DNA from 2 places in the Psychrobacillus sp. FSL K6-2843 genome. Region 2 is predicted to be linked to the other one. Evidence: a T-box and tRNA genes for the amino acid it is inferred to sense, from the RefSeq annotation. Region 2 holds a T-box; the other holds one or more tRNA genes.
The links. The T-box of region 2 lies ahead of metG (methionine--tRNA ligase). A T-box ahead of a tRNA ligase gene usually reads a tRNA of that ligase, here a tRNA-Met.
Positions count from the first base shown of each region.

Region 1: it encodes a tRNA-Met, which carries the amino acid that the T-box ahead of metG (methionine--tRNA ligase) is inferred to sense. The anticodon was not compared.

Region 1 is NZ_CP152021.1:290,925-306,895, forward strand. It holds gene MKY94_RS01475 (ROK family protein) at 1-1,181, opposite strand, end outside; gene MKY94_RS01480 (extracellular solute-binding protein) at 1,353-2,645, shown strand; gene MKY94_RS01485 (sugar ABC transporter permease) at 2,739-3,617, shown strand; gene MKY94_RS01490 (carbohydrate ABC transporter permease) at 3,631-4,452, shown strand; gene MKY94_RS01495 (YesL family protein) at 4,482-5,117, opposite strand; gene xylA (xylose isomerase) at 5,317-6,639, shown strand; gene xylB (xylulokinase) at 6,670-8,169, shown strand; gene MKY94_RS01510 (aldose epimerase family protein) at 8,268-9,317, shown strand; gene MKY94_RS01515 (hypothetical protein) at 9,451-10,104, opposite strand; tRNA gene MKY94_RS01520 (tRNA-Gly) at 10,249-10,319, opposite strand; tRNA gene MKY94_RS01525 (tRNA-Phe) at 10,335-10,410, opposite strand; tRNA gene MKY94_RS01530 (tRNA-Asp) at 10,522-10,597, opposite strand; tRNA gene MKY94_RS01535 (tRNA-Met) at 10,601-10,677, opposite strand; tRNA gene MKY94_RS01540 (tRNA-Ser) at 10,765-10,857, opposite strand; gene MKY94_RS01545 (VWA domain-containing protein) at 11,057-12,469, shown strand; gene MKY94_RS01550 (hypothetical protein) at 12,484-14,172, shown strand; gene MKY94_RS01555 (SNF2-related protein) at 14,284-15,816, shown strand; gene MKY94_RS01560 (YqhG family protein) at 15,846-15,971, shown strand, end outside.
Region 2 is NZ_CP152021.1:2,263,079-2,279,049, forward strand. It holds gene MKY94_RS11450 (hypothetical protein) at 1-410, opposite strand, end outside; gene MKY94_RS11455 (hypothetical protein) at 646-1,116, opposite strand; gene MKY94_RS11460 (GNAT family N-acetyltransferase) at 1,187-2,056, opposite strand; gene MKY94_RS11465 (hypothetical protein) at 2,305-3,108, shown strand; gene MKY94_RS11470 (hypothetical protein) at 3,117-3,512, shown strand; gene MKY94_RS11475 (VOC family protein) at 3,846-4,226, shown strand; gene MKY94_RS11480 (HAMP domain-containing sensor histidine kinase) at 4,485-5,720, opposite strand; gene MKY94_RS11485 (hypothetical protein) at 5,919-6,218, shown strand; gene MKY94_RS11490 (NUDIX domain-containing protein) at 6,324-6,818, opposite strand; gene MKY94_RS11495 (DUF2785 domain-containing protein) at 6,982-7,815, opposite strand; gene MKY94_RS11500 (hypothetical protein) at 8,069-8,791, shown strand; gene MKY94_RS11505 (hypothetical protein) at 8,861-10,063, shown strand; gene MKY94_RS11510 (GNAT family N-acetyltransferase) at 10,129-10,575, opposite strand; gene MKY94_RS11515 (DinB family protein) at 10,946-11,419, opposite strand; gene metG (methionine--tRNA ligase) at 11,511-13,151, opposite strand; T-box leader at 13,240-13,502, opposite strand; gene MKY94_RS11525 (amidohydrolase family protein) at 13,648-15,000, opposite strand; gene MKY94_RS11530 (serine/threonine protein kinase) at 15,421-15,971, opposite strand, start outside.

The DNA of each region.
Region 1 (15,971 bases), 2.0 Mb from region 2:
GCATTATCTTGTAGGATACTGACACTCAAAAAATTTTCAATGGAAAAAGCAGCAACCCCTAGAGCAGTAGATCGTGTCGAGAGCTCTGAAAAATCGATTTGCAAATCATTTTGTTGGAACCATAAAGCTTGATTCGAGACTCTCTTGTTTAACGAGTACTTTAACCATTTTTCAGAGTAAGCTAAACGGTTACCGATGATTACTTGTTGTGGGTTAAAGATATTAATAATGTTATTAATACCGATACCTAAATAGTCTCCCGTCTGTTCAAACAGTTTAATGACCTCGTCATTTCCACTCTCTGCTAGGTTTACTAAACCTTCTAAGTCTTGCGTATCAGAAGGAATATCCAATTTCTCAGCATGTCTAATGAGAGCTTGTTCTGAAGCATATAACTCCCAGCAACCCTCGTTTCCACAGCGACATTTAGCATCCCCTGCTTGGATGGTCATGTGACCTAATTCACCAGAGAATCCATTAAATCCTTTATAAAGGGAGCCATTGAGTATTAACCCAACACCGATACCTATACCAGCACTCACGTATATGACGTTTTCAAAATCTTTACCTGCACCGAAATGTTTTTCCCCGTATGCTCCGGCATTGGCTTCGTTTTCTATGATGATTGGAAGATTATATTTTTCTTCTAGTACCTCTTTCAGGTTTACATTTCTCCAGTTTAAATTCGGTGCTAGTAGAATGTTACCATCCTTATCCACAATCCCAGGTACGCCAACACCGATTCCTATAACGCCATGAGGACATTCAGGAGTGGCAGTGAGGAGGAACTCTATTGTTTCAAATAACTTTATCTCAATCTGTTCATAGGATAAATTCTTAAATGTTATTTGCTTCTCTTTGTGAATATTTCCGTTAAGGTCTGTTAGCACGCCAAGTAAATAGTTAACACCTATGTCTATTCCGATGGAGTAACCTGCTTTTTCATTGAAAAGCAACATAACTGGTCTTCTTCCACCACTGGATTCTCCAGGCCCAGATTCATAGATGAGATGTTCGTCTAGTAAATCATTTACTAAAGATGACACAGTTCCTTTGTTTAATCCGACCTGACTTGCAACAGAGGCCCTGGAGATAGGGGAATTGTATTTTATTTTATCTAGAACTAGCGATTTGTTCCCTTTTTTCACCACATGATGATTCCATGTTTGGTTAGCACTCAGTTTCATCCTATTCAGCTCTTTCTATATCATTTTCATCATTCTAACATATAAATGACAAAGAAAAAAACTTTGTTTATCCACTAGACTAACATAGTGTTATTTGCTACAATGAAAACGCATACAATAGTCAGAATATTGTTGTAAAAATAATTTGGGGTGGGGGAAATAAGAATGAAAATCAACAAAATGATTAAAATTCTATTATTTGCTTCTGTATTTTATTTATTGGCAGGATGTTCAGATTCAAACGAAACATCTTCAAACGCAAATGGGGACAAAGAGATTAAGTTTATGCATTTATGGCCCGAAGGAAGTTCCAAGCAGCATTACGATGTAGTAAATGAAATTATTGCGGATTATGAAAAAGAACATGAAGGAGTCAAGGTGGATCTGGAAGTTTTAAGTAATGAACAGTATAAAGACAAGTTAAGAGTTTTATCGACATCTAAAGAGCTTCCTGATGTAGGGATGACCTGGGCAGCAGGGTTCTTAGAGCCATATGTTGGTGGTAACATGTTCGCTCCTTTAGATGATGTCATTAAAGATCAATTAAGCGATAGCTTCGTTCCAGGAACTGCGGAAGCCTATGCCCTAGACGGTAAAACATACGGTTTACCATTAGAGTTAAACATTGTAACTCTTTATTATAATAAAGCCATGTTTGAGGAACATAATTTAGAAGCACCAAAGACTTTTGAAGAATTAGAAAATGTTATAAAAGTCTTTAAAGAAGATGGTATTGATCCAATTGCTTTAGGAAACAAAGATGCTTGGACAGGATCACTTTGGTATATGTATTTAGCGGATCGTCTTGGAGGAGCAGAAGTTCTAAACAAGGCAATTGATCGTTCAGGTTCTTTTGAAGATCCAGCATTAGTAGAGGCAGCGAAAAAGGTACAAGATCTTGTGAATATGAGTGCATTCGTCAATGGGTTTAATGGTTTAGCAGATGAAGAAGCAAAAAGTATGTTCATGAGTGAGCAGGTTCCAATGTATTTGATAGCTACTTGGGATCTACCGAACTATACAACAAATGAATCTGTTCCGCAGGAATTTAGAGATTCTGTTGAATATCTGAAATTCCCGACGGTTGACGGTAATGGAGATATGGATAGCTTTGTTGGAGGACCAGGGGTAGGGCTATTCGTAGCTGAGAACTCAGATGTAAAAGAAGAAGCAAAGGATTTTGCAGCATACTTTGTTAAGCAATGGGGAGAAAAAGCTGTTACACAGGCTGGCGTAATCCCTGCTACTAAAGTAGATGCAGATTCATTGGATCTTCCAGAGATGTATATCAATATTTTGAATGAACTAAATGAGGCAAGTAATATTACTCTATTTGCAGATGTTCAAATGAGTCCAAATGTGGCACAAGTTCATTTAGATTCTATTCAAGCTCTTTTTGGAAAGGAAATGACTCCAGAAGAATTTTCAAAAGCACATGAGGATGCCCTTTCAAAATAGAAGATAGCTTTAAGAAGATTTGTCAGTGTATGTGAGGGTTATCCTATTAGTTGGATAGCCCTTGTCTACCTGATAAGGAGGGAGTTACTTGTTATGAACAAGGTAATGTCTAACAAACTGCTAATAGCGTTATATATTTCTCCGGCGCTATTACTAGTTTTGGTGTTGGTATTCATTCCGCTAATTTTATCGGGATACTATGGCTTAATGGAATGGGATGGGATAGGTGAAAAAACGTTCGTCGGATTAGAGAATTATATAAAAGGTCTCCAGGATATGAAATTTTGGAATAGTGCCTATCATTCATTCTTGTTAGCGATATTCTCCACGCTGAGCTTGGCCATTTATTTAACAATATCTTTTGTTTTGGCATCCAAGATAAAAGGATCTGATCTTTTAAGAAAAATATATTTAATACCGATGTTACTGTCCTCTGTGGCGATAGCACAGCTCTGGATTAAAGTGTATAACCCATCTAACGGTATTTTAAATGTTTTTCTAAAGCAAATAGGAGTGGAAAATCCTCCTGCTTGGTTAGCGGATCCGTCTCTCGTTTTGTTTGCTATATTTATCCCGATTTTGTGGCAATATGCAGGATTTTATATTTTGATTTACTATGCTGCATTGAAGAATATCCCAGAGTCATTAATTGAAGCAGCAAGAATGGATGGTGCTACAGCATTCCAAATTGCCACAAGGATTAAGTTGCCATTAATCAAAGAAGTCGTAAGTGTGACAGTCGTATTAGCGATAATTGGGTCGTTAAAATACTTTGATTTAATTTATGTGATGACTTCTGGTGGTCCGAATGGTGCAAGTGAAGTAATGGCTTCCTATATGTATAAACTAGCATTTTCAAGCTATAACTTTGGATATGGAAGTGCGATTGGATTCCTTCTATTAATTATTACTTTAATTGTAACTTTTGTTATTCGTAAATTAACTACACCAAAAGAGAGAATAGAATATTAAAGGAGGTTTGTATATGAAACGCGTTGGCTACTTCTTTCTATATTTCAGTCTAATAGTAGTAGCATTGTTTCAAATCATCCCGCTAATATGGTTATTTATTTTCTCATTAAAAGATAATCGGGAAATATTTGCGGGATCACCATTTGCCTTACCTTCTGAGTTTAGGTGGGAAAATTATCTAAAAGTTTGGGATGGAGGTATAGGAGTTTACTTTTTTAATAGTGTTTGGATTACAGCTCTTGCGATAGTGTTAACTGTTCTTTTTGCAAGTATGGCTACTTTTGCTATTACTCGAATGAGGTGGAAGCTAAGCGGAGCTGTACTAAGTCTGTTTATCATCGGGTTAATGATTCCTATCCATTCAGCGCTTATCCCACTCTACAGTATGTTTTTGAGTGTAAATTTAATAGATAACCCGTTCGGTGTTGTTATTACATATACAGCCTATAATCTGCCAATTACCATGATGATCTTACTCGGGTTCTATTACACGCTACCAAAGGAAATTGAGGAAGCTGCTGTTATAGACGGTTGCTCAGTTAATCGGATGTTTTTTAAGGTTATTCTTCCAATGACCACACCAGTAATGGCTACAACAGTAGTCATTAATATGATCTATAACTGGAATGAGTTTGTGTTCGTCAATACATTTATAAGCTCTGAGAAATACAAAACGTTAACGGTTGGTATCCAAAATTTCATTGGACAGTATATGACGGATTGGGGAGCGATAGGAGCTACGCTGATCATAAGCGTATTGCCAATCATTATCGCCTTTATTTTCTTTAGCAATAAAGTAGTGGAAGGTATCTCGGCAAGTGCTGTGAAAGGGTAAAGCTAATAGCTTCACGTATATAGAAGCTATTACCCATTGCTTGATTTTAATGCCTCTTGTTTTTCACTTACTTTTTGAAATGCAAGGAGGCCAAATCTCATAGATATAAGAGCATAGACGCTTCCGCCAAATATAAATCCGATAGCTGGAAGAATGCTTATTAAATAGAAGAAGGGCAATAAGCAGAGAAAGATGAATAGCGTAGTAATTGGATTGATTAGCATAATAAAAAAGGAATTTTTTATCACCTGTCCTAGCTTTAAATTGAAATGTACAAAGGATGGAAAAAGGTAAAACAAAAACATAATGAATAGTAGCATAAAAGCAAATAGAGGAAGGTATGTCCAACTTAAAAGCTTGCTATTGGTAGATTGAATATAAAAAATATCTAACACAATAACTACTCCGATGATGGTAACAAAGATTCCTAACAAATTGCTTTTAACAAATTCATTTCTATAATGCTTCCAGAAAGTACTGAACAAGGGTAAATCGGTTTCACCTTTTAGCCACTCTCTTACAACTGCGAACATCGAAATAGTGGAGGGGAAAAAACCGAAAATTACGCCACCTAGCAGAGTAAAAAGTATCCATAGCACATTTAAATAAGCAAATTTAGTAATCCATTCGGTTGCGTTATAAATAAAGCTACTAGTTGCATTCATAGAAATCCGCCTTTGTTTTCTATTTTTTTTAATAAGTTAAATAATTATTAATAGCATACACTCTACTTTTGAAGAATGTCACCACTTTTATTTGAAAGTTATAACTTTGTTCAGATAATTTACAAACTAAATTAAAATACGCTCAGTGATATAACATCCTAAATCTGGTTGCTGAGAATATAATCCGGAGGTATAAATGATGGTCTATTTTCAAAATGTAAAAAAAGTTAGATTCGAAGGTGCTACTTCGAAAAATCCTTATGCATTTAAGTTTTATAATCCGCAGGAGAAAATTGGCGATAAAACAATGGAAGAGGCCTTAAGGTATGCCGTGTCCTATTGGCATACGTTTACAATGGACGGTTCAGATCCATTTGGAGCGGGAAGTATGAATCGCCCTTGGGACAATTTTAGGGGGTTGGATTTAGCAAAAGCAAGGGTAGAGGCATCCTTTGAGTTCTACGAAAAGATGGATGTCCCGTTTTTCTGCTTCCATGATGTTGATATTGCTCCAGAGGGAATTAATTTAAAGGAAAGCAATCATAATTTAGACGTGATTGTAAGCATGATAAAGGATTATATGAAAACTAGTAAAGCAAAATTGCTTTGGAATACGGCAAATAACTTTACCCATCCTCGCTTTGTTCATGGAGCTGCAACTTCGAGTAATGCCGATGTATTTGCGTACTCCGCTGCTAAAGTGAAAAAAGGGTTAGAAATTGGTAAGGAGCTTGGTGCACAAAATTATGTGTTCTGGGGTGGGCGAGAAGGTTACGACACTTTATTGAATACAAATATGAAACTAGAATTGGATAACCTGGCTCGTTTTTATCATATGGCTGTAGATTACGCTAAAGAAATTGGCTTTGATGCTCAATTCTTAATAGAACCAAAACCAAAAGAGCCATCTACTCACCAATATGATTATGATGTAGCCACTGCACATGCATTTTTACAAAGCTATGGTCTGGAAAAATCATTCAAGTTTAATATTGAAGCAAATCATGCAACGCTTGCTGGTCATACATTTGAGCATGAGCTTCATTATGCGCGCATTAATAATATGTTAGGCTCAGTTGATGCTAACCAAGGTAACCCACTTCTTGGATGGGATACTGACGAATTCCCAACAGATTTATGGACTACAACTCTTGCGATGTATGAAATCTTGCAAAATGGTGGACTAGGCAGAGGTGGTTTAAACTTTGATGCAAAAGTTAGAAGAGCATCATTTGAACCAGAGGACTTGTTCCATGCACATATCGCTGGAATGGACGCTTTTGCAGTAGGTTTACGAGTGGCTCAAAATCTAATAGATGATAAAGTGCTTGAAAATGTTGTAGAAGATCGTTACAAAACGTACAAAGAAGGCATTGGATTAGAGATAGTTGAAGGTAAAACAGATTTCCATAAACTAGAAGCATATGCTTTAGAGCTACAAGATATTAAACAGACTTCCGGTCGTCTAGAGCAGATTAAGGCGACAATCAATCAGTATTTATTACAGGCGTTTAAGAAATAATACGCTTTCATATGGTAGGGGGGCTGAAGTATGAAATATGTCATTGGAGTAGATTTAGGAACGAGTGCTGTAAAAATATTACTCATAAATAAAAACGGAAAAGTCGTTCAAAGTGTTTCGAGATCATACCCCTTAATACAGGAAAAAACAGGTTACAGCGAACAAAATCCTCAGCACTGGGTTGACCAAACACTTTTGGGGTTAGAGGAGCTTTTGAAGGATTACTCGGACGATGTTGTGAATATAGAAGGGTTAAGTTTTTCTGGTCAGATGCACGGTCTGGTTCTGTTAGATGAGCAAAATGAAGTATTACGGCCTGCGATTCTTTGGAATGACACTCGTACTTCCGCTCAGTGTCAGCAAATCTATGATGTGATTGGCGAGGAAAGACTGCTACAAATAACAAAAAATCCTGCTTTAGAGGGTTTTACTCTACCGAAAATATTATGGGTGAAGGAACATGAGCCAAATATATTTGAGAAGGCAAAGACATTTATACTCCCTAAGGATTATCTAAGATTTAAACTTACAGGACAACTACATATGGAGTATTCGGATGCTGCTGGAACTCTTCTACTAGATGTTAGTAGAAAAGAATGGAGCACGGCTATATGTACATTATTAGATATCAATCCTAGTCTATGCCCTCCATTGGTAGAATCCCACGACGAAGTTGGTTCACTTTCTTTGGAGGCTGCCCAAGCCACTGGTCTTTCAGCTACTACTCGTGTATTTGCTGGTGGTGCGGATAATGCATGTGGAGCGATAGGTTCTGGAATTTTAGAAGATGGAAAAACTCTATGCAGCATAGGTACATCCGGAGTTGTATTATCCTATGAAGCAACATCGAATAAAAATTTTGATGGAAAGGTTCATTATTTTAATCACGGAGCGCCGGATGCTTTTTATACAATGGGTGTAACGCTTTCAGCAGGATACAGCTTAACTTGGTTTAAAGAGGTATTTGCAAAGGAAGAATCGTTCCAACAACTATTGTCTGAGGTAGGTTCTGTTCCAGTAGGTTCAAATGGGTTAGTATTTACCCCTTATCTAGTTGGAGAAAGAACTCCTTATGCAGACGCGGCAGTTCGTGCAAGTTTTATTGGGATGGACAGTTCTCACCAACGTAAGAATTTTACTCGTGCAATTTTAGAAGGAATTACATTCTCTCTGCTAGAATCTATTGAAATCTTTCGACAAAACGGTAAGTTAATAGATACTATTGTGTCCATTGGCGGTGGCGCTCAAAATGAAGATTGGCTTCAAATGCAGGCAGATATTTTTAATGCCAAAATTGTTCGCTTAACGAGTGAACAGGGCCCAGGAATGGGTGCTGCGATGTTAGCAGCCTATGGTTGTGGATGGTTCGATTCGTTAAAGGATTGTGCAGACGAGTTTTTGAAGGTGGAGAAGCAGTTTACTCCTATTAAAGCCAATGTAATAAAATATAAGAAATTATTTCCTATTTATCAAAAGGTTTATTTTCACACGAAAGACCTGAATAAAAATCTTTTAGAATTCCGTGAGTAAGGATGAATAAATTGAGTCTCAACTTATATAGTTGGGACTCTTATTTATAAGGCGATTGGAAGTGAAATTACATAGGAGAGGAATGAAGCAAAGTGTTAGTGCAGAAGAAGCTAATTGGATTAATAGACGACGACCAGCCTGTTACATTGTTTACAGTAAAAAATAAAAATGGTTTTGAAATATCTTGCATGAATTATGGATGTGTAATTACTAAAATTTTAGCATCTGACCGTAGAGGGCAATATGAAAATGTAGTATTGGGGTTCGATACAATTGAGGAGTACGGTCAAAACGCCAAGTATTTAGGAGCTGTCGTAGGTCGAGTCGCTGGTCGTATTAAACGAGGAACTTTCCGCTTAGGAGAGAATGTCTACAATATTCCAAAGAACGAGAAAAACAACCATATACATGGAGGGGCCAAAGGATTCAGTCACGTATTATGGGATGCTACCGTGTTAGAAGGAAAAGAGGAAACAACGATTGAATTTACATACTTAAGTGAAGATGGGGAAGAGGGATACCCTGGAAATTTAGAGATGAAAGTAACTTATACGATTCTAAATGAAAGAGACACTCTATCTATTACGTACAAAGGTATTTGTGATAGGGATACTGTGGTAAACGTAACAAATCACTCTTATTTCAATCTTAGTGGAAACCTACAGAGGGATGTATTGGACCATGAACTAATGATAGAAAGTTCTACATACTTGGAGTTGGATGAGGAATTTCTCCCAACTGGAAATTTAGTTCCAGTAGATGACACTGTATTTGACTTTCGGAAGTTTCGTAAAATTGCTGATGGAGTAGACTCGGTTCATCCTCAAACTATGCTAGTAGGTCACGGTTATGATCATCCATTTCTATTGGAAGATAATTCTGGCACAATCGTATTAACAGAAAAGGAAAGTGGTCGCAAACTAATAGTAGAAACGACAGAATCTGCAGTAGTCCTCTATTCTGGAAATAACTTGGCTGGCTCTGAAACAATGAGAGGAGAACAGGTAAGAAACTATTTAGGTGTATGCTTAGAAACACAAGGTCCACCTGACTCCATTCATCATCCTCATTTTCCTTCCTCAATTCTACTAGCAGGGAATGAGTACAAATCAACGACAATCTATTCCTTTGAAGTGATAATTGATTGACAATGTATGTAAAAGAGGATCTTCTTGGCATAGGTGCAAATATATTTGAGGATAAAGTAAGACAGTGGTTGATTATTTAACACATAATAAAACATCTTCAATTGGCACTTGTCCAATTGAAGATGTAAAATAATTAAAGATCAATAATTTCATCATATCCGATTAATTTATCCATATGGCTTGCGATCATAGCTATAATTGTACTTGCCTCATCTTTTTTAAAAGTAAAGGTACTTTCATCGACGAACTCCTCATCATCTACCCAGCTACGATTTCTTCTACGGAGAACACCATCGCCATTGGCACTGTCTATACCGAACTGATATGTTACCTCAATATTATCATCTATTAAAAATGCAGTAACCTCAGGTGTTTCCCAATCCACATCAATTTCTTCTAACATGATTTCATCGTCATCATCATCGTCATCGTTGTCACCATCATCATCCAAATAAATTAATTCACTTTCACTGTCATCTTCAAGAAATTCGTGAAAGCTTTCATGAACAGCTTCTATAATATCAGTAATGTCATCTAACATTATTCTGGTAGGTTGGAGAAGTTCAACATCGAAACTTTCAACATAGAACTCTTCATTATAAGGATCAAATAGAATAGTGCAAAAATAGTCTCGCTCATCCTCTAACGTACTAACAAAAAATTCAATTCGCGGATGTTTAGAGGCGCGATTAATGTTCATGTGGCCGACTTGATCGTACTGCTCGCAAATCGAATTCAAATGATCCTGTAGCTCCTCTGTTACTCTGTCAAACCATTCTGTAGTCATAGTCATTACCGCCTCTCATCATTTTCTCCTACTATCTTGTCCTAACAAGGAGTTATTATTCCAACGAATGAAAGAAATTGAAAAAGAAACGACAAAAAAAAAGGCCCATTGATCTTTGCATCAATAGGTCTTCTTTTTATTGGAAGCGGGTGAAGAGAATCGAACTCTCATCATCAGCTTGGAAGGCTGAGGTTTTACCACTAAACTACACCCGCATATTAAAACATAAATGGTGGCTCAGGACGGAATCGAACCGCCGACACAAGGATTTTCAGTCCTTTGCTCTACCGACTGAGCTACTGAGCCTAAATTTGTATCAAGTAAACGAAGCTTAGTATCTCATAGTCAGTTAAGTATAATACAAAATATGTATGTTATATCACTTAGTTGCATAGGAACTGCTTGCTTACAAAAAAATGGCGGTCCCGACCGGGATCGAACCGGCGATCTCCTGCGTGACAGGCAGGCATGTTAACCGCTACACCACGGGACCATTTGGTTGCGGGGACAGGATTTGAACCTGTGACCTTCGGGTTATGAGCCCGACGAGCTACCGAACTGCTCCACCCCGCGACAATAAGAAAGAGTTGAAATTTAAATCAACTACGCATTATAAACTAGTATACTATATTTTACACTTACAAACAACGTAAATAAAAATGGAGGAGGAAGAGGGATTCGAACCCCCGCGCGGTATGACCCGCCTGTCGGTTTTCAAGACCGATCCCTTCAGCCGAACTTGGGTATTCCTCCATATGATGTTACTGTACTAGCAACAAGACAAGAACTAGTATACCATTTTTAAAAAATAAAAGCAACCTCCTTTTTCTTCTAAAACAAATTTTAAGGTTATATCCGTAATAATAAAAGTTGTTTCTTCTCTTAAATGAAACATTTTTCCATTATGTTACGTATGGAATTATAAGTAAGTTTAAAAGCAAGGAGGAATTTCATGAATCGACTATTTACTTTATTAACTATGTTGCTCATATTGTTCCTATCAGCTTGCTCGAATGAATCTCAAGCAGGTGAAGAAAATAAAAAAATAAGTGACAATCAAAAAATAGTAACAGAAGAGGAGAACACTGAAAAAGAAAAACTCCTCGCAATTGAAAAAATTATTATTCCGACAGATTTAGAGGAATGGAAGAATTCTGAGCCAGGTTTGTTCGCACTAGACTATTCTTTTGAACACGAAACATCCAGTTGGCCAAAGGATGCAAGAGAGCTAACACTAGATGAACAAGAAGAGCTTAAAAATACTACGGACATGATAAAAGATGAGGAAACATTATTTAAAATGCTTCTCTATTATTTCGGTAGCACTGTGTATAGTGATCTGTTAGATAAACAGATGAATTATGTAGCCGTTTTAAATGAACCATATTTACCTGAGCCTACTAAAGAAACAATCTCAGGTGGAAGTAATGAGGAAGTTACACCAAAGTCGATACTATTACTCGATGCAAGTTCAAGTATGCTATTGTCCGTAGATGGCAAACAAAAGATGGGGATAGCAAAAACTGCTATGAAGCGTTTTGCAAAGACGATTGGAGCTTCTAGTGAAGTTTCTCTTTATGTCTATGGCCATGAAGGTTCACAGGAGGATAAAGATAAGGAACTTTCTTGTACAAAGATAGATGAGATTTATCCAATGCAGTCTTATAGTACGGATAAATTTGATCCTGTAGTGGATGATGTCGCGGCAAAAGGATGGACTCCATTAGCTGCCGCAATAAAAACAGCAAATGAAGCAAGTAAGAATTCTGAAGGTGCATTAACTGTTTATATTGTTAGTGACGGAGCAGAGACATGCGACGGGGATCCTATTAAAGAGGCCGAAGAGTTTGCTAAAGGAAATGAAAACCGTCAAGTAAATATTGTTGGCTTTAATGTAGACCAAAAAGGTCAAGATCAATTAAAGGCTGTAGCTGAAGCGGGAAAAGGAGAATATATTTCTGCTGAAAATAGCGACGAATTGAATAAAAGTATCGAAGAAAAGTGGGTTATTCCAAGTGTCTTAGATGTGGCTTATATTCAATTAAATGCACCCAATGGTTTTGCTATTTCTAATGCGCAGTATGATATTAGTAAAATTTCGCTTTCCCTTTCTTTTGCCATTTCCAATGAACGGAATCGATTGAGTCAAATGGTGACATGGATGGAAACGGAAGAAATAATATCAGCACATCAAGCAGAAGCACTACAAACTAAGGTGCAGGAACGAAAAGACACATTATCCAAGTGGAATGATGATTTAAGTGAATCAAAAAAACAGACGGTGGAAAACGAATATAATCGCATCCATCAAAAAATTAAAGCTTGGACAGATGAAGTGAATAAGCTGAGGTCTGAACAGTCTTAATAGGAGGGCTATTAATGAGTACATTTTTCATTATCGCAATCGTGGTAATTGCCTTCATTTTTTATTATTTACTTACTAGAGAAAGAAAGAAATTAAAGAAGTTTAGAGAAGAATGGGCTTCTGGTATATTTTCCTCACCAGAAGCAGATTTGAACTCCATATCCTCCTATTGGTTTAATGAGAAAAAACAATTGAAAGTTTATGATGGTGTGGATGAGCTGACGTGGGCTGATTTAGGAATGAATGAGGTTTTCAAAAAGCTAAATTACACTCAATTATCTGTAGGGGAGGAATACTTATTTAATGAGCTTCGAGCAATCGACCCAAACAAGAAAGAAAGCAATGAAGCATTGTATTCGCTACTTACAGAAAACGTAAACTTGAGAGAAAAAATACTTCTAATACTTTCTGATCTTGGCAAAGAAAACTATACAAATTCATCTTCCTATTTCTTTGACTTCAAAGAGTTTGAAATAAAAAATACTTATATGTACGTAATCCTTGCACTTCTGCCCATAGCTTCTCTACTTTTCCTATTTATAAGTATTAAATATGGAATATTAAGTTTTATAGGCTCACTGATCTTAAATGGAATCATTTATTATCGAAACAAGACAAAGATAGAAAATAACCTTCATTCGGTGGGGTATGCTGCTGCTATTATAATTGCTGGTAAGCGAATAGCTTCTATTAAAGATTTGATGCTAATGCCATATATAGATGGACTAAAAAAAAGTGTTCAGCCTTTAAAAAAGGTAGTTACCTTTAACAGAATTGCAACCTTAGGAAGTGGAGGAAGTGGTGAGTTTGATTTATTGTTAGAATACGTGCGTATCCTCTTTTTGTTAGATTTTATTTCCTATAATAAGATTTTCAAAACAATTTCTGCTCACCAAAAGGAATATGAAGAAGTTTGGACTTTAGTAGGAAAGCTTGATGCGGCAATAGCAGTCAGTTATTACCGTAATACATTAGATACATACTGTACACCTACTTTTACAGACCAAGAGGTACTTACATTTGAAAAAATGGCGCATCCTCTTCTAGTAAAGCCAGTTTTAAATTCTTCTCATTTAAAGAAATCTACGCTTATCACAGGCTCTAATGCTTCTGGGAAGTCTACATATATTAAAGCTGTGGCTATTAATGCCATCCTAGCACAAACAATCAATACAGCAATTGCAAAAAGCTGGACTATGAAGCCTAGTTATATCGTAACTTCTATGGCGGTTCAGGATAATGTGTTGAATGGTGACAGCTATTTTATTGCTGAGATAAAATCGTTACAGCGAATTATTCGCCTCATAACGGGAGGAAAGCCTTGTATTTCGTTTATAGATGAAATTCTAAAAGGGACAAATACCATTGAACGAATAGCAGCGTCGGCCTCCATTATGGAGTGGCTATCTCTAAATAAAGGTATAAATTTGTTGGCAACCCATGACATCGAGCTGACCGAAATAGCGGAAAGTATATATGATAATTATCACTTTAGGGAAAAGGTTGAAGGTGGAGAAGTACAATTTGATTATAAAATTCATGATGGGCCTTCTATTTCAAGAAATGCTATAAAATTGCTAGAAATACTTGGATATCCAGATGAGATAACCAAAAGATCTAACGTTTTAGCTCAAAACTTTACAGTACATAGAACATGGGAAGCTTTAAAGGGAAGAGAAAACACGATAGATAGTTTATTTTAAGAATGAATTTTCCATTTTGAGAGTCTTTATATTTTATATTCTCGAAAATAAATCATACACACCTCACATTTGGGCAATCTAAGAAAAATGATTTGCTGTGAGGTGTTTTTTATGTTGATTGAAAGATCGTCTTCCTGGAAGGAAGGCTTAACAAAACGATTGGAAAATGAAGAGTCATGGGATAATTGGAATCTCTATAATATGAGCTATGACATAGTAAAAAATAATTTAATAACTGAGTTTACGGGACTTCAGTCTCCAAAGTATTTGCCAAATCTTCAGGCTTTAAACCATCAATTAGAGGTGGCGCAGACAGTTATTGAACGTATGAATGGGAAAGCAATTTTAGCGGACGAGGTAGGTCTGGGTAAAACGATTGAGGCAGGCTTAATATTGAAAGAATATATGGTACGGGGACTTGTTAAAAAGGCTCTAATACTAGCACCAGCATCTTTGATTAATCAATGGGTGGAAGAGATGAATTTCAAATTTCATATACCTGCCATCCCATACAAAAAGAGTTATTCCCTTGACCACAATGACATTGTCATTATGAGCATGGATACAGCCAAAAAAAGTCCGCATAAAGAACTCATATATGCTCAAAATTATGACATGATCATCATTGACGAGGCGCACAAGCTGAAAAATCATAAAACGAAAATATATGAATTCGTTCAAGGGTTAAAAAAGAAATTCTGCTTGCTGTTAACAGCGACGCCTGTTCAAAACGATGTATTTGAATTATTTTATCTTATTTCTCTATTGAAGCCAGGTCATTTGGGAAATTATGAGACATTCCAGGAGTCTTTTTCTGCAAGCAAACACAGCCTAGAGCATGATGAGTATTTAAGGGAACTGGTGAATCAGGTAATGGTAAGAAACAGAAGGCAGGATACTGGAATTGAATGGACAACTCGTAAGGTGAATATAATTCCAATTGAATTTACAAAAGAGGAAAAGGAAGCATATGAGATGATTTCCGATTTAAAGAATATTTCCTCTGTGTTTTCTGGTGCTTTTTCTATGATTACACTTCAAAAGGAAATGTGTAGCAGCAAGGAAGCAACCTGTTTAACGCTTAATAACATGGTGGAGAAATGTACCAACCGCGAAGAGGTTGCTTATGTGCAAAGTGTGATGCAGAAGCTCATGTCTCTTGAAGTTAACTCTAAAGCAGAAAAAGCTTATGAGATTATTGCAGAAGCAAATGACAAGGTGATTATTTTTACGGAATACCGTGCAAGTCAAATTTATCTGCAATGGTATTTAAGCACGAAGGGAATTACAAGTGTTTTATTTAACGGGAAGTTCAACAAAAACAAGCGTGATTGGATGAAGCATTTGTTCAAGGAGCAGGCACAGGTGCTAATAGCAACCGAATCGGGTGGAGAAGGTATCAATCTCCAGTTTTGTCATCATGTTATCAACTATGATCTTCCTTGGAACCCGATGAAGCTAGAGCAACGAATTGGGCGAGTGCATAGATTAGGGCAAGAGCATGATGTCCACATCTATAATTTGGCTATTCAGGATACGATTGAGCAGCATATTCTAGATTTGCTTTACACCAAAATCGATGTATTTGAAAAGGTAGTCGGCGAACTAGATGATATTCTAACGACTTATAAAAAAACAATATAGTGCAGGTAGGGTATGGAAGGAGGGTATGCATGTACCCAAAACAAGTTCACGATTTTTTACTTCAATTTTTTAAAGAAAATAATTGCCCGATATTAAGTGAGAGCGACCATTACGTGGTCGTTCAATTGACGGAAGAGATGGATAAAAAGCTTATG
Region 2 (15,971 bases):
TCTTCTCTGGAATAATCTCCTTCAGAAACAAGGTCTAACAGGGTATTTCTTGCCTGTTGTACTTCGAAAAGCATTCTATCCAGTTTATCTTTGTCAATTGTTTTGGAGTCCGTGCCGATCAGCCATTCTTGTTCAAAAATCGGAAGAATAAATTGAGTTCGATTTACGGTAGGATTGTAATTATCACTTCCTAAATCCTTTTTTAGATCCTTCTCATAGGCAGCTTTAAACTCGCCAATCTCTTCTTGGTAGGTTTTGCCATTATGAGTTCCCGAACCAGGATGATATGTAAAGCTTTGATGGATGCTAAAAAGCGATAATGGATAATACCATGATATGAAAGCTATAACAAGTACAATAAATACTCCTGAACCTATCCTCCAGACCTTCCGATTACGTTTTGTATTCATATAAATCCCCCTTTATCTTCAGACTAATCCGCTTGTTTATTCAGATGGTTATATAACCATCTGGCTCGATTGTTGAATACAAGTTAAACAACACTCTTCAACTAACCTGCTTCGTTAGTTTCAGTGTAACATTTCACAAAGCATATCTGGGATCAACTTAATGTTTTGGACATAAAAATAGACCATCGAAAGGATGGCCAAGATTTGCTAAAGCACCTCGTTAGCTGAATAAGAATTATCCATTTATTTTGCATAGGAAAATTTTTAAGGGGTTATTGTTTTCTTCTACCCCTTCATCTTCCTCACGAATATCTTCAACGGGAAAGCCATCGTGATAAGGAAAACTAAGAAATTCTTCAATGACAGGTTCGAGGTTATCAATAGTTTCAATTTCACAACTGAACGGTAGCTTAGAATCATAATCCGATATTAAATTAAATCTTAATTGTGCAGCTTGCCAATCGAACCATACATAAAAAAGCATACCCTTATTAGACATTTTAATTTGTTTACTTCTGTTGGAAATAACCTCTCTAAAAAAATCTTTAAAATCCTTAACACTCAACTTAATATTCATTTCGTTACTAACAGAAATTGACCAAGTGTTGTTTGATATTTCTTGGTCTATGTCCTCTTTACTATTTCCAATAAACAAAGGGTCAACCACAATTTCTTCAAGGTCTTGAAAGAATTCATTTTTATCCATATTGTCTCCCTATCAAAACAGCTTTTATTAACTCTATTTTACCATTTCTTATTGAACTATACCTTCAAACTTAACCAAAGATTTGTGCAGTAATAGCAAATAACTCTTTATTCCTATATGGCATATTAATAGAGTTCTTTATCATTATCGGAGGATTACTAACTTTTACAAATCCACTTTTCTCCAAGAATAACATTAACTTGTCATTATTGGATGGCACGTCAATCCTTAACTTTCCTTGATGATTAAGAATTAACCCATCGATTATTAAAGCAGCTGTTTGTGAATCTGGTGCTACAATAGGTCCTATTAATAGATTTATTGGTCCTAATATGGATAATCCGAATCCAATAATCTTCCCCTTTAGATTTCTAACAACTAAACATTGTTTTGATTGATTTATCCTGTTAAGAAGTAATTTTCTTCTCTTATCACCAAATGCAGCCGAATCTAATTCAATAATTTCATTAATATCATTCTCACTGTATTTCTCTAAGGTAATTTCTCGATTATTAAACAAGTTAGTTGGAATATAGTTATCACTTAAAAACTTATGTACATGGTCGACAGTATTAAAACCCAATTTTTCATATAAGGGTTTCCCATCTTCAGTTGAAATTAACATTATTGAAGTATTTTGAGAAACACTGTCTATACATTTTTGAGTAGCCTTTTTTCCTAAGGCTAAACCTCTATATTTTTCATTAACAATAACCATACCAATTGAAGCTAAATCAGTATCATAAGGTATTATTGCAGCACTCGAAACAATTTTCCCATCAGCATTTTTATGTCCGTATATTTTACCAGATGACATAACAGTTCTAATTTCATGCTCATCATAATCCCAACCAACTGAGGCAGAAAGTTCTATTAAACCTAAGACATCATATTTATCAAATTCCACTAATTCTAATACTGTTTTATTGTCTGTATGCATTAGAAATCCCCCTAGTTTTATTTCTATTCTTATCATAATTTCCTATCTAGCCTTATTCAACTAAACTGCACCGTTAGTTTAAGAAGAAAAAAGGTTTTATCAAACTTATTGGAGAACTAATTGCAACTGGGCTGAGGAGAGAGAAACTTGTGGAGAAGTTTTAAAATAAAACAAATGGGTTAAATGATGAAAAACCTTATTTTTAACTATATAATATAAGAAACTCAAGTAAATTGGACGTGAGATGCATGGAAGAAATTCATATACCAGCAGATAATATTCGTATTATTAGTACTTCAAGTAAAGGTGACCAATCAAAATGGTGTGTCGGAGATAAGTGGGTTAAACAAAATACTCGTGGCTACGAGGGACAAGCCGAAGTATTAGCATCACTTGTGTTAGCATGCTCTACATTACAAGAAAAAGATTATGTAAACTACTATCCTTGTAAAATTATTTTACCAAATGGTGAAATTTCCATGGGCTGTTATTCGCAGGATTTCAGAGGTAAGCTACAAGAAGTCACGCTTGAGCGTTTATTTGAGGCAAACTTTACGACGACCGACCATGTCCTTAACGATAAATCTCTTTCTACACAAGAAAAGTTTGAGCAAATTATGCAACAAGTGCAGGACTTTACCGGACTGAATGTACGAGAAGATATTGCTCAATTAGTAGCGTTTGATGCACTCATTTTAAACGAAGATCGTCATACGAATAACATTTTATTCTTATACAATCCTGTTACCAAAGTATGGAGACTCGCACCGATTTTTGATAATGGACTAAGTTTGCTATCCGATGAAAAGGACTATCCACTAGGTAAACCATTATCAATTTTAAAAAGAAAAGTGAAAGCAAAACCATTTAACTCAAGCTTTACTAAACAGCTCGCACTCTATACCGGTTCAGCATTCATCTATAAAGCTAAATTATTAGAAACACTAAAAATAAATTCAATTGATTTTGGTCGAGCACAACAAGTGTTACTATCACAGTTAAACGACCCTATCTTCAAACATCTTTTCATTGAAGGAAGTGAATCAAATTGATTGATTATATGAAGTTCGAGGTCATGTGGATGGACGATGTAATTGCTACAGTTGATTTAAAACCCGCAAATGGTGGCACACCTTATGTCGTGAACTATATAGTAGACTTTAATAAACAATTTTCACCGATTATGGAAGGTCATATTACGCTAGAAGAACTGGAGAAGTGGCTTAAATGGCGTACGTTTCCACCAACACGTGCCAATGCCGATGAGTTACTCAAGAGTCTTGGTTTGCAAGCGTATAATCGTTGGGGCATTGTTCGGAAAACACATGGTGTAATGGCAGATGATGAGATTTGGCTTCGTTTTAAAGGCGAAACCTTAACACATAAGGATGTTTGCCTCCGTAAAGACCTTTATTATCCTGATTCATCCGGTGAAAATACCCAAATAATTATCTAATTTAAAAGCCGCTGCTTCAATGAGCAGCGGTCTTTTTGTTGACTAATCATCTACAATCGAGTATATAGTATCATTACAAATATGTTAATAACATTAAATCACCAACTTATTAATATTTTTTCGTGTTCTACTAAACTCCGATTTTGGTTATTACACATTATTTACGGAATGTGAAGTAACTTAAAACCCCCTAAATTTAAAATGTAGAATATATTCAGCCCTTTGAATGAATAATAAAACAATTAAATTTAGTATTATTAACATTGGAAACACGAATTATATTCACTCGTTATCACTTTGATGTAACTATTTTTTATCTATGGAGGTTTGAAAATGGATGTTTATATGCGTTTAGAATTGTTCGTACAAAATTTGAAAAGGTCTGTTGACTTTTATAAAAACGTAATTCAATTAGATTTATATTCTCAAAATGAAACTAGTGCTAGATTTAGATCCAAAAATCTCAATATACTTTTAACGCAACAAAATATTCTTTCAAAGGACCATTATTTCAGTAATATTAGCACCTCCCGAAAAGGAGTTGGTGTAGAGATAATCATTATTGTTCCTGATATTCAAAGTTTTCATCAACGTGTAAGTGAGATGAAAATTGAATTAGAATCCCAACTAAAACAACAAGAATGGGGCCTGAAAGATTTTCGTTTGGTCGATCCAAATGGATATTATTTAAGAATCTCTTCACCCCCTAACTGATCACTCTGTTTTATTTACTTTTATTATATTTTAAAATGATTTAACCTTTCTTAAAGGATGATAGTTTTACCTTTCGTCTATTGTGACTATTGCTACGATCTTTCTACGAACAACGAGTTACATTATTCTATCTAAAGTCGATTGACTACATAAAAAAACACCACAACTGACACATATCAATTGCGGTGCTTTTATTAAACATATTATTATAATTTCAAAAACGTATTTTTAATAGAACCAGTTACTTTTAACTCTTTTTTAAACTGGTATAGTTATAGTAAATATAGTCCCTTTTCCTTTTTGACTTTTTACTTCTACATTTCCTTTTAATGTGGAAATTGTCCCATATACCATTAGCATACCTAATCCTGTACCCTCTTTTTTATTAGAATAATAAGGTTTCCCCAACTGGCTTATTTCTTCGGAAGTCATGCCTATTCCTTCATCCTCTATCGTAATGATTAGATTTTTTCCTTGCTGTTCGGCCCGTACAAGAAGAAGTCCCCCCTTGCCTTTCATTGATTCTACACCATTTTTTAGTAGATTAATTATGCACTGTTTCATTTGATTTTGATCAAATTTAATCTTCACTGTGTTCTGAAATAATAGCAAGATTTCGACTTCATGGAATTTAGCATAAGGCATCATAACATTTTTAACGTATACTAATTCCTCTTCTAATGTAGATTGAACCATATGAACCGATTGAGGCTTAGCAAATGCTAAAAAATCATTTAGTATGTTTTCAGCTCTATTTAACTCCTTCAAAGAATAATCAATATAAACTTTATCATTTGGAGTAATATCTTTTGAGACGCTTAATAATTGTAAAAAGCCATTTGTTACAGTTAGAGGATTTCTTATTTCATGAGAGACACTCGCAGATAATTCGCTCATCACATGCAACCTCTCCGCTCGAAGAAAATTATCTCGCTGTTTAATATTAGATAAAATTTTCTCGACCATACTCAAGTTAAACAACATAACTATGACATATGTAACAATAATATAAGCAGCAACAGTCCAATATTCAGTAGTTAGTTTGTCAAAAAAAGTAGTAAGAGAAATTAAATAAGTCAAATCGTTGATTAATACCATTAAAATACCAGTGAATATTCTCTTCTTAGGGGAATAATTAATAAACCTTTTGTGCATTAGTGGAACAATAGCAAAAGCTACAGTTGAGAAAATAAAGGATTGTATAACTCCTTCTCCCCCTACAAAAAAACGTACTATATTTAAAATAATATAAAGTGGAAACAATTTCTTATAGCCACCGTAAAGAGCCAAAGTGAAAAACGGTATGTATCTTAAATCAACTGTAAAACCTAATTCTAATCTAATTGGATAAATCATGCATAAAATCATTGATATTGATGAAGATAGTATGAAAAAGTATATATATTCTTTTCTCTTTTTGTTATCTAAAAAGACGACAAAAAGTAGAACAGGTAAAGTAATAAATAATATATTAATCAGAAAAGTTTGTAGCAACCGAATGCCTCCTTTCAGCATCAAAAATTCTCATAAGACTAAATTATATCATATATATTATCCATGTTTTTATATTACATTTTTTCTAATAATAAGATTCTTGAAGAAAAAAGTTTAAAGTTATTATAATGAGGTAGACATAAAGTAGGCCTAACACATTAAGTAAATAAAAGAACAATTTGAATGGAGGAATTTAAGATGAAGAAAAGAATATTCGCTTTACCAATAGTTTTAAGTTCAGCATTATTGTTAGGAGCTTGTGGAGATGATGATGATGCAGATATCAATGATATTGAAGTAGAAGACCCAACTCTTGAAGATGACGGACAAAACGATTCTGGTTTGGATTCAGAAAATGAAGGAGAAGTAGATACGCAGGACGACCAAGATAGTACAACAGGTACTGATGGAACGGACGACACCACTGGCGCAGAAAATAGTGAAACAGAAGGCACTGAAACAGAGGCTGTTCCAGATAGTTCAACTGAAGCTAAATAATAACCAAACGCTCCAAACCTTAATGGTTTGGAGCGTTTTATTTTTCTTTATAAACTAATTACTATTAAAAATCATTTTTATTGTAAATTCATTTCATTCGTTCTATTAATTATTAATGATTTCTGCTTCTCTTAATATAGTTATAATTAGTTCATGATCATCAATTACGTATGGTACTTCCTCTGGTTCGACCCAAATACGTGTAGTTGCTTCATTCTCTCTTAAAAAGGGAAAGCAATACTCAATATCTAAACGATAGAATAATTGATAGCCGATGAGAGGGTATTTACCATTTACTATATAAAAAGGATTGTCTTTGTGGTTAACCTCAATCGCTCCAATATAAGTTGCATCTCCTTTGACATAGCCTTCTTCGTAAATTTCTCTATGGAGAGTTTCTTCAGGAGTTTCATTAGCTTCTACATGTCCGCCTGGCATATTAAATCCTCTATTTTTCACTCGAACTAATAACACTTTTCCTGCATGAAAACAACAACCGTGAACACTAGTCACAATATCTTCTTTCAGGACTACCTTTGAAGGCTGCCATATTAGCTTGACTGGATGCCCTCCCCACACTACTGTTATTTCATTAGTCATTACGGGCTCCTTTTTTCTAACAAAGAATCCTTCATTTAATTGAGGACATTTTTATGTAGAATGTATGTATATAATTACTTTTGTTCTAATTACTAAAATATATTAGTACATAAAAAATAAATACTGAAGCATCCACTTCATCCTACGCTTGAGATTAGAAACATTACTCCCTTTTATACATAGCGTTATGTAAGTTTTTTAAGGATTTTTTAATTTGAAGCTCTGTATTTATACTTTCTCCACGATACGATAAACGAAAATACAGTGACTTTAAGAAGTTCATGACATTAGACCTATATTTATAAAAGGTTAAGGAATTCTCTTCACGACTTACTGTTGGGTCTAATAATTTTTCAAAGTTGTGCACCCAATCTATAAGTATCTCCTCCGATAATCCTTTTTCTAAAAGTGCCTCGACTGCAAAGAGTAGCCGCTCATCCTCATCGTCCTGGAAAACAGAATCCTTCCAAATACATGCAGTTATTGTTGTAAGGCATTTCTCACTATTTAACAAATTGAAGGATGGGTGGCTAATAAGAGTTTCTAACAGATCTGCTCCATGGGCAATACTATGCGCCCATCCTTTCCCTTCTACATAACCTCTTACATCTTTTTCTGATTGTAAGTATATAATCGTTTTTTCAAACACTTCTTCTAACAGCTGTTTTTCCAAAAATCCTTTTGTTTTATCCTTTTCTACTATCAAAGCTATTACTAATGACGAAAACGACCTTGTAAACACAGTGTCGGTTTCTACTTCACCTATACCTTTAAACAAATACTCCTTAGATAAACAACTAATCAGGACTTTTTCCATGAGTTCATTCGATAATTTATTGTCCTTTATTAAAAGATAAAATGAAGAGTAAATTAAACTGTCTCTTAGCTCAGCATCGATTGTTCCTATATTTTTAAGCATTTCTGTTACTAGTTCTTCTAAGTTATCTATCTCTCCTTTTTTACTTTGCCATTTTCTTAATACAGATTTTATCTCCATTATCATTCTCCTTAATAACATTCTCTTTTATTAAATTCAAGACAAAGGGATACTTTTCCTGCTTGTTGTTCTAGAGGAAAATATTTTTCCCACTAAACGATATATCTTTTCTGTACATTTATCAGAATATCATCATTATTACTTAAAAAATTATTAACAGCTCTTTAATCGCCTAATATTTTTCCCAATTGTAAAATTATACAATTAAATTAAAATTATAGATGAAGTAAAAATATGAAAAAGGAGTTGTATTATGAAAAAATCATTCGCAGCTTTATCATTCACGGCAATGTTATTAGCTTCAACTTCCTTTAGTGGTGCCTCTGCCAACAGTTACTCGTACCTTGACGAAATTTTGACACTCCAGCCAGACGTTTCTAGCAATGAATTAATGTCCAGCGTAGAAGAAATTGCAAAAAACACTGGAGAAACAGAGCAACAAATTTTAGAACAAATCTACAAAGAGTTAAAGAACGATCAAGCTCAGGGATTGGCAGAAGCAAAATCCAATCAAACAAGCGGTGATAGTGGCGGGACTGTAAGCGTAGGCAACAGTACAAAAGGTAACTTCTACTACACGCCTTCACAAACTGCATACCTTGATCATGGGCACGTAGGCTTATATTACACTTCCACAACTATAGTAGAATCCGTGCCATCAGCTGGAGTACGTACTATTTCCACTACAGCTCGCAAAGTGGATAGTTCAGGCGCATTAGTCAAATCAGTAAGTACTACTACAACTAATAGAAATAATGCAGCGAACTGGGCATACTCACAGGTAGGACAGAGTTATTCATACAATTTCGCTACCAATCGTTCTACTGGTCACAATGGAGCTAAAAACTGCTCTAAACTTATCTGGTCTACTTATAAACTAAATGGTAATTTAGATTTAGATGATGATGGAGGCCTTGGTGTATATCCAAGAGACGTTAGAGATGCTCCTAGTACAAAATTAGTTAGAAATATTTAAAACAAAATGGCAATAGGCACAAATAGCATTGCTGCCTATTGTCATTTAACCTTTAGGAGGGTTATATAAATGAAAAGAAATATTATAACTATTATTGGAATGTTTGGCCTAGGGGTTTTCTTTTATTTTACTTACACTTTATTTTTCAACCCTACAAGCGTAGATAGTAATTTGCTTCTATCTATAGCTGATTTGGAGAAGGAAAATTTTTTACATAATAAAAAAGCTATTATCTACCTGTCTACTACCGCTGATCAGGATATTGACGGAGAAGGATTTAGCTTTGCGGTTTTTATCGATCAGAAAGGTAATGCACAAGCGCTAAAAATGGAAGGCTTGGAGTTAGGTAGCACGGCTGTTTATGAAAACAGTGTTTTTCTAGAGGAAAAAGACAAGGTACGGATAGTTGGGGAGGATTATAAAGAATTTCCAATGAAAACGGACCAATACACTGGTGAGCGTACTGGTTTTATCGAGAACAAAAATATATTTTTTAGTATTTATAATAGTGGATTCACTCAAGACGGAAGCGGCTATCTTTCTGATGTCCGTTTTGGAAACAAAGAAAAATTTCAAACAGATAGCATTCCCTTTTATATTGCTTCCTCTGGGATAGAAGGCGACAAAGTTAATATACTTACACAGGATGTTGATAAAAACCAATTCGATTTAAGGCAAGTTACTTTTGATAGTTCATTAGAGGTCGATCATTTGACTATGTTAGACACACCAAAGAATGAATTTTTTAATTCATTGGCTCCTTTGCTTTCAGATAAAAAAAATTATTATTTGATACTTTCATCTGTAATTGATGATTTTAACGAAAAAACTTCCCTTTACCGAATTGCAAAGGATACTTATGAGCAGGAGGTTTATGATTTTATAGAATATAAAGACATGAAGGATTTGGTGTCCACTATTCCTTATAATTTTAAAAACTCTGCTCATATTCACCAAGACGTTTTGTATTTTATCAATGGTCTAGGAGATGTATATACATTCGATACAAAAAACGAAGAAATTCAAAAGAAATTTTCCATAGAAAATGCTAGTAAATCAAAAATCAGACACAACGAGGAAACTTATTTTAAAGATAACTCACTTTATGTGCTAAGATATAGCGATGAAAAAAAAGAAAAATACTATTTAGAGGAATATAATTTAGACAATGGTAGCCGTGTTAATACTTTAGATATTACTGGTTTCCACGATTTATTATCGAGTGTTCAAAAGAAAAGTATTTATTCTTACGATCTAAAAGTTTTAGAATAGTTAAAGACAGCTCCATCTAAAGAAAACAAAAAGGAAGCACCAAATTGGTTCTTCCTTTTACTCATTTATTCATTTATATATTTGACAACGGCCATCTCTTTTCCGAACCTATCACCATTATTGATGAACCCAAGTTTTGAATATAGATTATGTGCTCCTAGATTGTCCGGGTGATAACCAACTACAATTTTTTTCACATCAGGTAGTTTAGACATTTCGAAAAGCATCAGTTCTGAAGCAATCCTTCCAATGCCCTTCCCTTGAAATTTCTTATCAATCATTATTCTATATATCCAGTAGCCATCAAGCTCTTCTTTAACCGAATTATACATTAGAAATCCAACTATAGCTCCATCACAAATAATCGCATATGGCTTTAAGGTAACTTCAAACTTGGACTGTGCGATTGAGATTGCATTTGTATCTATATATTCTTTCTGTTCCTCAGAAATTTCTAGTTGGCAGCATTCATACCAGTTTTTTGAACTTAGTTCTTGTAATCTTATTTCCACAAAATTTCCCCTTTTTGATGGTTGAACGCTAAATTTAACTAATTTAAATAGGACGTTCACCTTTTTTGTTTTGTAATCCCAAACTAATTAGTTTATTTATCATATTGAACGCCCCCCTGTTAAAAATTAAATTGATTATACTTTCCGATTATAGCATAAGCTAGATTATAATCTTTCTATCCATTATAAATTTTCAGACTCTTGAAATTTAGTAGCTTTTTCGTCTGCTTAAACAAGTTAGGTCGATTTCTCTAATAAAGTCTGGCCGTTAAGATAAAATGAAGTTCTTTATTGTAATTGTACCTAGATCGGTTTATTGACCCCATGCTCATAAAAAAACCACCTTTATTTTAATAAAGGTGGTTCTACATTACATTTGTTGTTCTTTTGTTGGTCCCATTACTCCTGGAACTTCTAAACCAGCTTGACGAAGTAATACGGTCATTTGACCACGGTGATGAGTTTGGTGGTCAACGATTTTACGTAAAATTTGCCCACGCTCTAACGTTGTACCGAAAGCTGGAACTCCCTCCACTAAATCTTTGTCTGTTAAAGAAGAGGCTGCATTTTCAAGTGATTTTGCCATATTTTCATAAGCTGTCACAATTGCTTTTGCTGATGCTGGTATTTCTTTAGGATTACCCACTGTAGGTAATTCAAGCTTAGCAAACTTTGCTAAGAAAATTGGTGCTGTTGTTAAATGCCAAGCTAACCAACCAAGTGTGTTATGATTTTTTACTATTGCTTGATCTAGCTTATCGTCTGTCATAGCCTTAAAAACATTTGCTGTTCCTTCCGCCGACATTGTCCATTCCTGTATAAAATCCTCTACTTTACGATACATTAATATACGCCTCCTTCATAGTTTCCTTTTTAATTTTAAATAAAATAATTGCTTATTCAAGGAAAAGGACTTGAATCAACATATATGCTTGTTAGGCATTGTTGACATTCTTATTCAATTGATCAAGTTCATCTTGAATAACCACGGTGTCAATTCTTTCAAATAGAGGAGTAATGTTTTTTATCGTTTTCCCTTTGACATGAACTGGCTCCCATTGGAAGTTGTCCATTCTCAATATCTTCCGTACTTCTTCACTAGAAAAGGGCAAAAACGGGAATAACAATTGAGCGACATTTCCAATTATATAAACGCAAGTTGTTATAGTATTTTTACTTGTATCCTTTTCTTCTTTAATTTGTAACCAAGGTTTTTGCTCGTCAAAGTATTTGTTAGCATCTCGAATATAGGTAAAAATAGTTTCTAAGGCTGTTTTAAAATGAGCCTCTTCTATTAATTTGCCGATTCTAATATACAAGCTTTCGGTTTGTTTTATGATTAAATCATTAATTTCTTCTTCGGGTATCTGACCTTCATATGATTTTTCTATAAACTTTAATGTACGATTGATAAAGTTGCCATATGCACCTAATAGCTCCCCATTATGACTATGAATAAATTCTCTCCAGGAAAAATCTGTGTCTCTATTTTCCGGAGCATTAATTGTTAAGAAATACCTTATAGAATCAGGATGATATTTTTCCAAAATATAAGGAGCCCAAACTGCCCAGTTTTGGCTAGTAGATATTTTTTTCTTTTCCAATGTTAGATATTCATTAGATACGATATGTGTTGGAAGAGCTTTATGACCGATTCCCTTTAGTATTGCTGGCCAGATAAGTGTATGAAAAGGTATGTTATCCTTTCCATGAACGTAGTAAGATATTGTCGCTTCATCCCAAAAGCTTTGTACATCCTTATTATTTTGTAATCCCCACTCCTTACTCGCTGAATAATATCCAGAAACAGCTTCAATCCACACGTAAATTTTCTTTTCCTCATAGCCTTTTATAGGAATACTTACTCCGTTTGGAAGATCTCTTGAAGCCGCCCGATCTTTAAGGCCCTCACTCAAATATCGCTCTGTCAGTTGAACGGCATTGTCTCGCCATGCATTGCTTTTCTTAGAAACCTTCACATAGTTCTCCAGTTCCTCCTGAAAGCTGCCTAGTTCAAAATAAAAATGTTCTGTTTTTCGTATACTCGGTTCATTACCACAGAGTTTACAGCTTCTGTTTGTTAAATCTAAAGGGTCTAAAATTAAAGAACAGCTGTCACATTGATCTCCTCTAGCCTTGCTTCCACAGTTCGGACAAGTTCCTTCTACATATCGATCCGGTAAAAACTGCCTATCCACTTCACAATACGTTTGTTCTATTTCTTTCTTGTAAATATAACCATTCTTCCATAGCTTTAAAAAAATATCTTGTACGACAGCGTGATGATTGGGGCTATCTGTTCTGGTAAACATATCATACGTAAAGCCCAAACGTTTAAAGGTATCAACAAACTCATTATGGTAGCGATCTGCTATTACTTTTGTTGTACTACCTTCAGAGTTAGCGCGAATGGAAATTGGCGTACCATTACAATCACTCCCAGAAACGTATAATACATCTTCTCCTTTTAACCTAAAATACCTAGCTAATATATCTCCTGGTAACAATGCAGCTATGTGCCCCAAATGTAACGAACCATTGGCATACGGCCACGCTCCCCCTATTAAAATACTCATTTTTATCTCTCCTTATTTAAGATACTCTTTTATAAAATCTAACGTTTAAATCATTCCATAAAAAAAACCTCCCCCCTATCGAATAATCGATAAGGACGAGGGTTAAATATCCCGTGGTACCACCTTAATGCTCAAATAGCTCACACTACTTGACTCCATAAGTACATAGCAAGAATGCCTTTATACTTTGACATTGATAACAAGTGTCAACTCTTGTCGTATCCTACTAGTCGCAAAACGTTCAGTACGAAGCTCCGAGATCATGTTCAAATAATTAGTTTGCCTCATTTCCACCGTCAGAAGCTCTCTTTATAACATCATTATTTTACTTTTCCTCTTCAACGCTTTTCATATTAAGAGAATTATATTGACTTTCTTTGAAAAAATCAACACTTACTTTCCATTTTTCTAGTTTTAAGTTTAAAGTATGTAGAAACGTAGAAAGGTCTAACTAATTTTATTTACAATTTCCTAAAACTTTTTAGTTTAATTAATATTAGCTAGATTTATAATTTGTATCTAGAAAACTATTCATAAATTCCTCAACGGATTTTTTTATGTTTTCCTCTGTTGGAACCTTATCAAGCAAGTCGTCCTGTGAATATACGGTACCACCTTTGATAATAAAATGAATTTCTTTCGTATTACGTATGTCTTTTAATGGATTTTTTTCAAGTACTACCATATCCGCGATTGTGCCTTCTTGAATAACCCCTATATCTTGCCTATCTAGTGCTTCAGCTGCTTTAATCGTGGCAGTTCGTAATGCATCTATTTCAGATAAACCAATTTCTACAAATAATTCTAGCTCTCGGTGTAATGCCATACCAGGAAATGTAAATATACCAGCAGGGGTATCAGATCCAGCAACCACTGTCCCACCTAATTCGAAATAAGCCTTTGTAATTGCCTTGTTATAAGTATGTTGTATGCCTAACGAATTTAATGAGCTAGTATTTTCTATAAATCTTCTCCAATGTTGCATCAACACAGCATTCTCTTTTAGTTTGTTCATTATTTTTTCTTCTGGATACCAGTAATTCCTCATTAAATTTACTTGATCATACAAAACCATTGTCGGACAAAGCACTACTTTATTTTCCACAAGTATTTTACATACCTCTATAATTTTTTGCATGTCAGGATTTTTCCAATCAATTGTCTCCCATATATTTTCGTCTGCTTGCATAGTCCAGTTAGGAAAAATATTTTTTATAATACCTGAAGCATGCTCGTTCCATTTAATACCCATTTTTGCTGCCTCTGTGGCAGTAACCTCTATTGAATGTACTAAATCACAGCTAACTTCCTTATGAAGAAGTTTTGCTTCCTCCACGACTATTTTCATCATTTCTTTTTTCAACCAACCATACACTTTGATAAAATCTGCTCCCGCTTCAACCTGTCTTTTAACCTCAGCTCTTGCACTACAAGCATCATTAATATTTATGTTCCAAGGACTATTCTCTCCCCATAACCCCGGTGGTCCATCAATAATTCTATCTGCTGAGATAATTCTTGGGGTAGGTGCCCCGCTGGATGCGTTAATTATTTTTTTTAACTCTCCGATGTTACCTCCTGTGTTTCTAACTGTTGTAACACCAGAGGCAGTGAAAATAGGGGCATAGTCCCCTTTCATATGTACATGCATATCAATCAAACCAGGAATAACAAATCTTCTTTTCAAATCATAAATAACTGCTTTTTTATGAATATAGCCAATAGGCTTATGTGCAGAAACAATCTTTGTAATAAAACCATTTTGAATAAGAAGATGAGAATAAATTGTTTTACCAGTTACAACATCGATCACATTTGCATTTTTTAATAACAATACAGAATTCTCCATGGCACACTTTCCTTTTCTCCCAGAATATGTGTAGCTTCTAATCTAATTAAAAGATTTATATCTTTGGTTTCAAAGGCAAACTGATTGATGGGCATTTCATTATATTTGAATATTTGTTCCTATATAATAAAATGCCTTCTTCTTAAAATCTCAGATAGTACATCCTAAAAAGAAGCTTCTCTTTCTTTTCCCCTTGTATGAGTGTTTATAAACAATATCTGAATTTTTTCTTGTTATATAATTTGGCTATCATAGGCCATTCATCAATTCTTTTTCAATAAATTTAATAACAAAACAGCAATATTCTTAGCATATTTTGTTTGTAGAACAATATTATTTTGGGCTTGAAATTAACTATTTATTACTATTCTAGCTTACATATTTATTTTCCTTTAAATAAATTAAAAACATAAAATATAATTAATCCTTGAAAGAAAACTCTTTATCTACAACTAACTTCCATTCTGTGAAGAAATCTACAATTGAAGAATAACGATTGTCTTTTTCAATCTCTACTGCCCTTCTAGCAACACTATATAATTCTTTTCCTGCTTCCCACTGGTTATATGAACGGTCAAGAGCACCACCTAAAATATAAAAAGCGATGGCACCCATATTAAAAACATTCGAACGTGCATCAATTTCTGCACACATCTTAAACTCTTCTGGTGACATAAACCTTGACGAACCCCAAAGCCTACCTTTTTCATTATAGAATGGTTTAGAATGGTACAAATCTACATCACATATTTTTGTCTTATGCTGTTGAAAATCGTATAAAATACTTCCATCATAAAAGTCTATTGCTGCATAATTACTTTTTTCTACATGTACATGAAACTCAAAAATAGTAGAAAGAGACTTTATTCGTACTTCTAAAGGCAGCAGCTTAAACCTCTGACAAGCTGGACAATGAGCCATATTCTTTTGTATATTTAGGCCATCAAACCATTCATACACAAGTGCATATC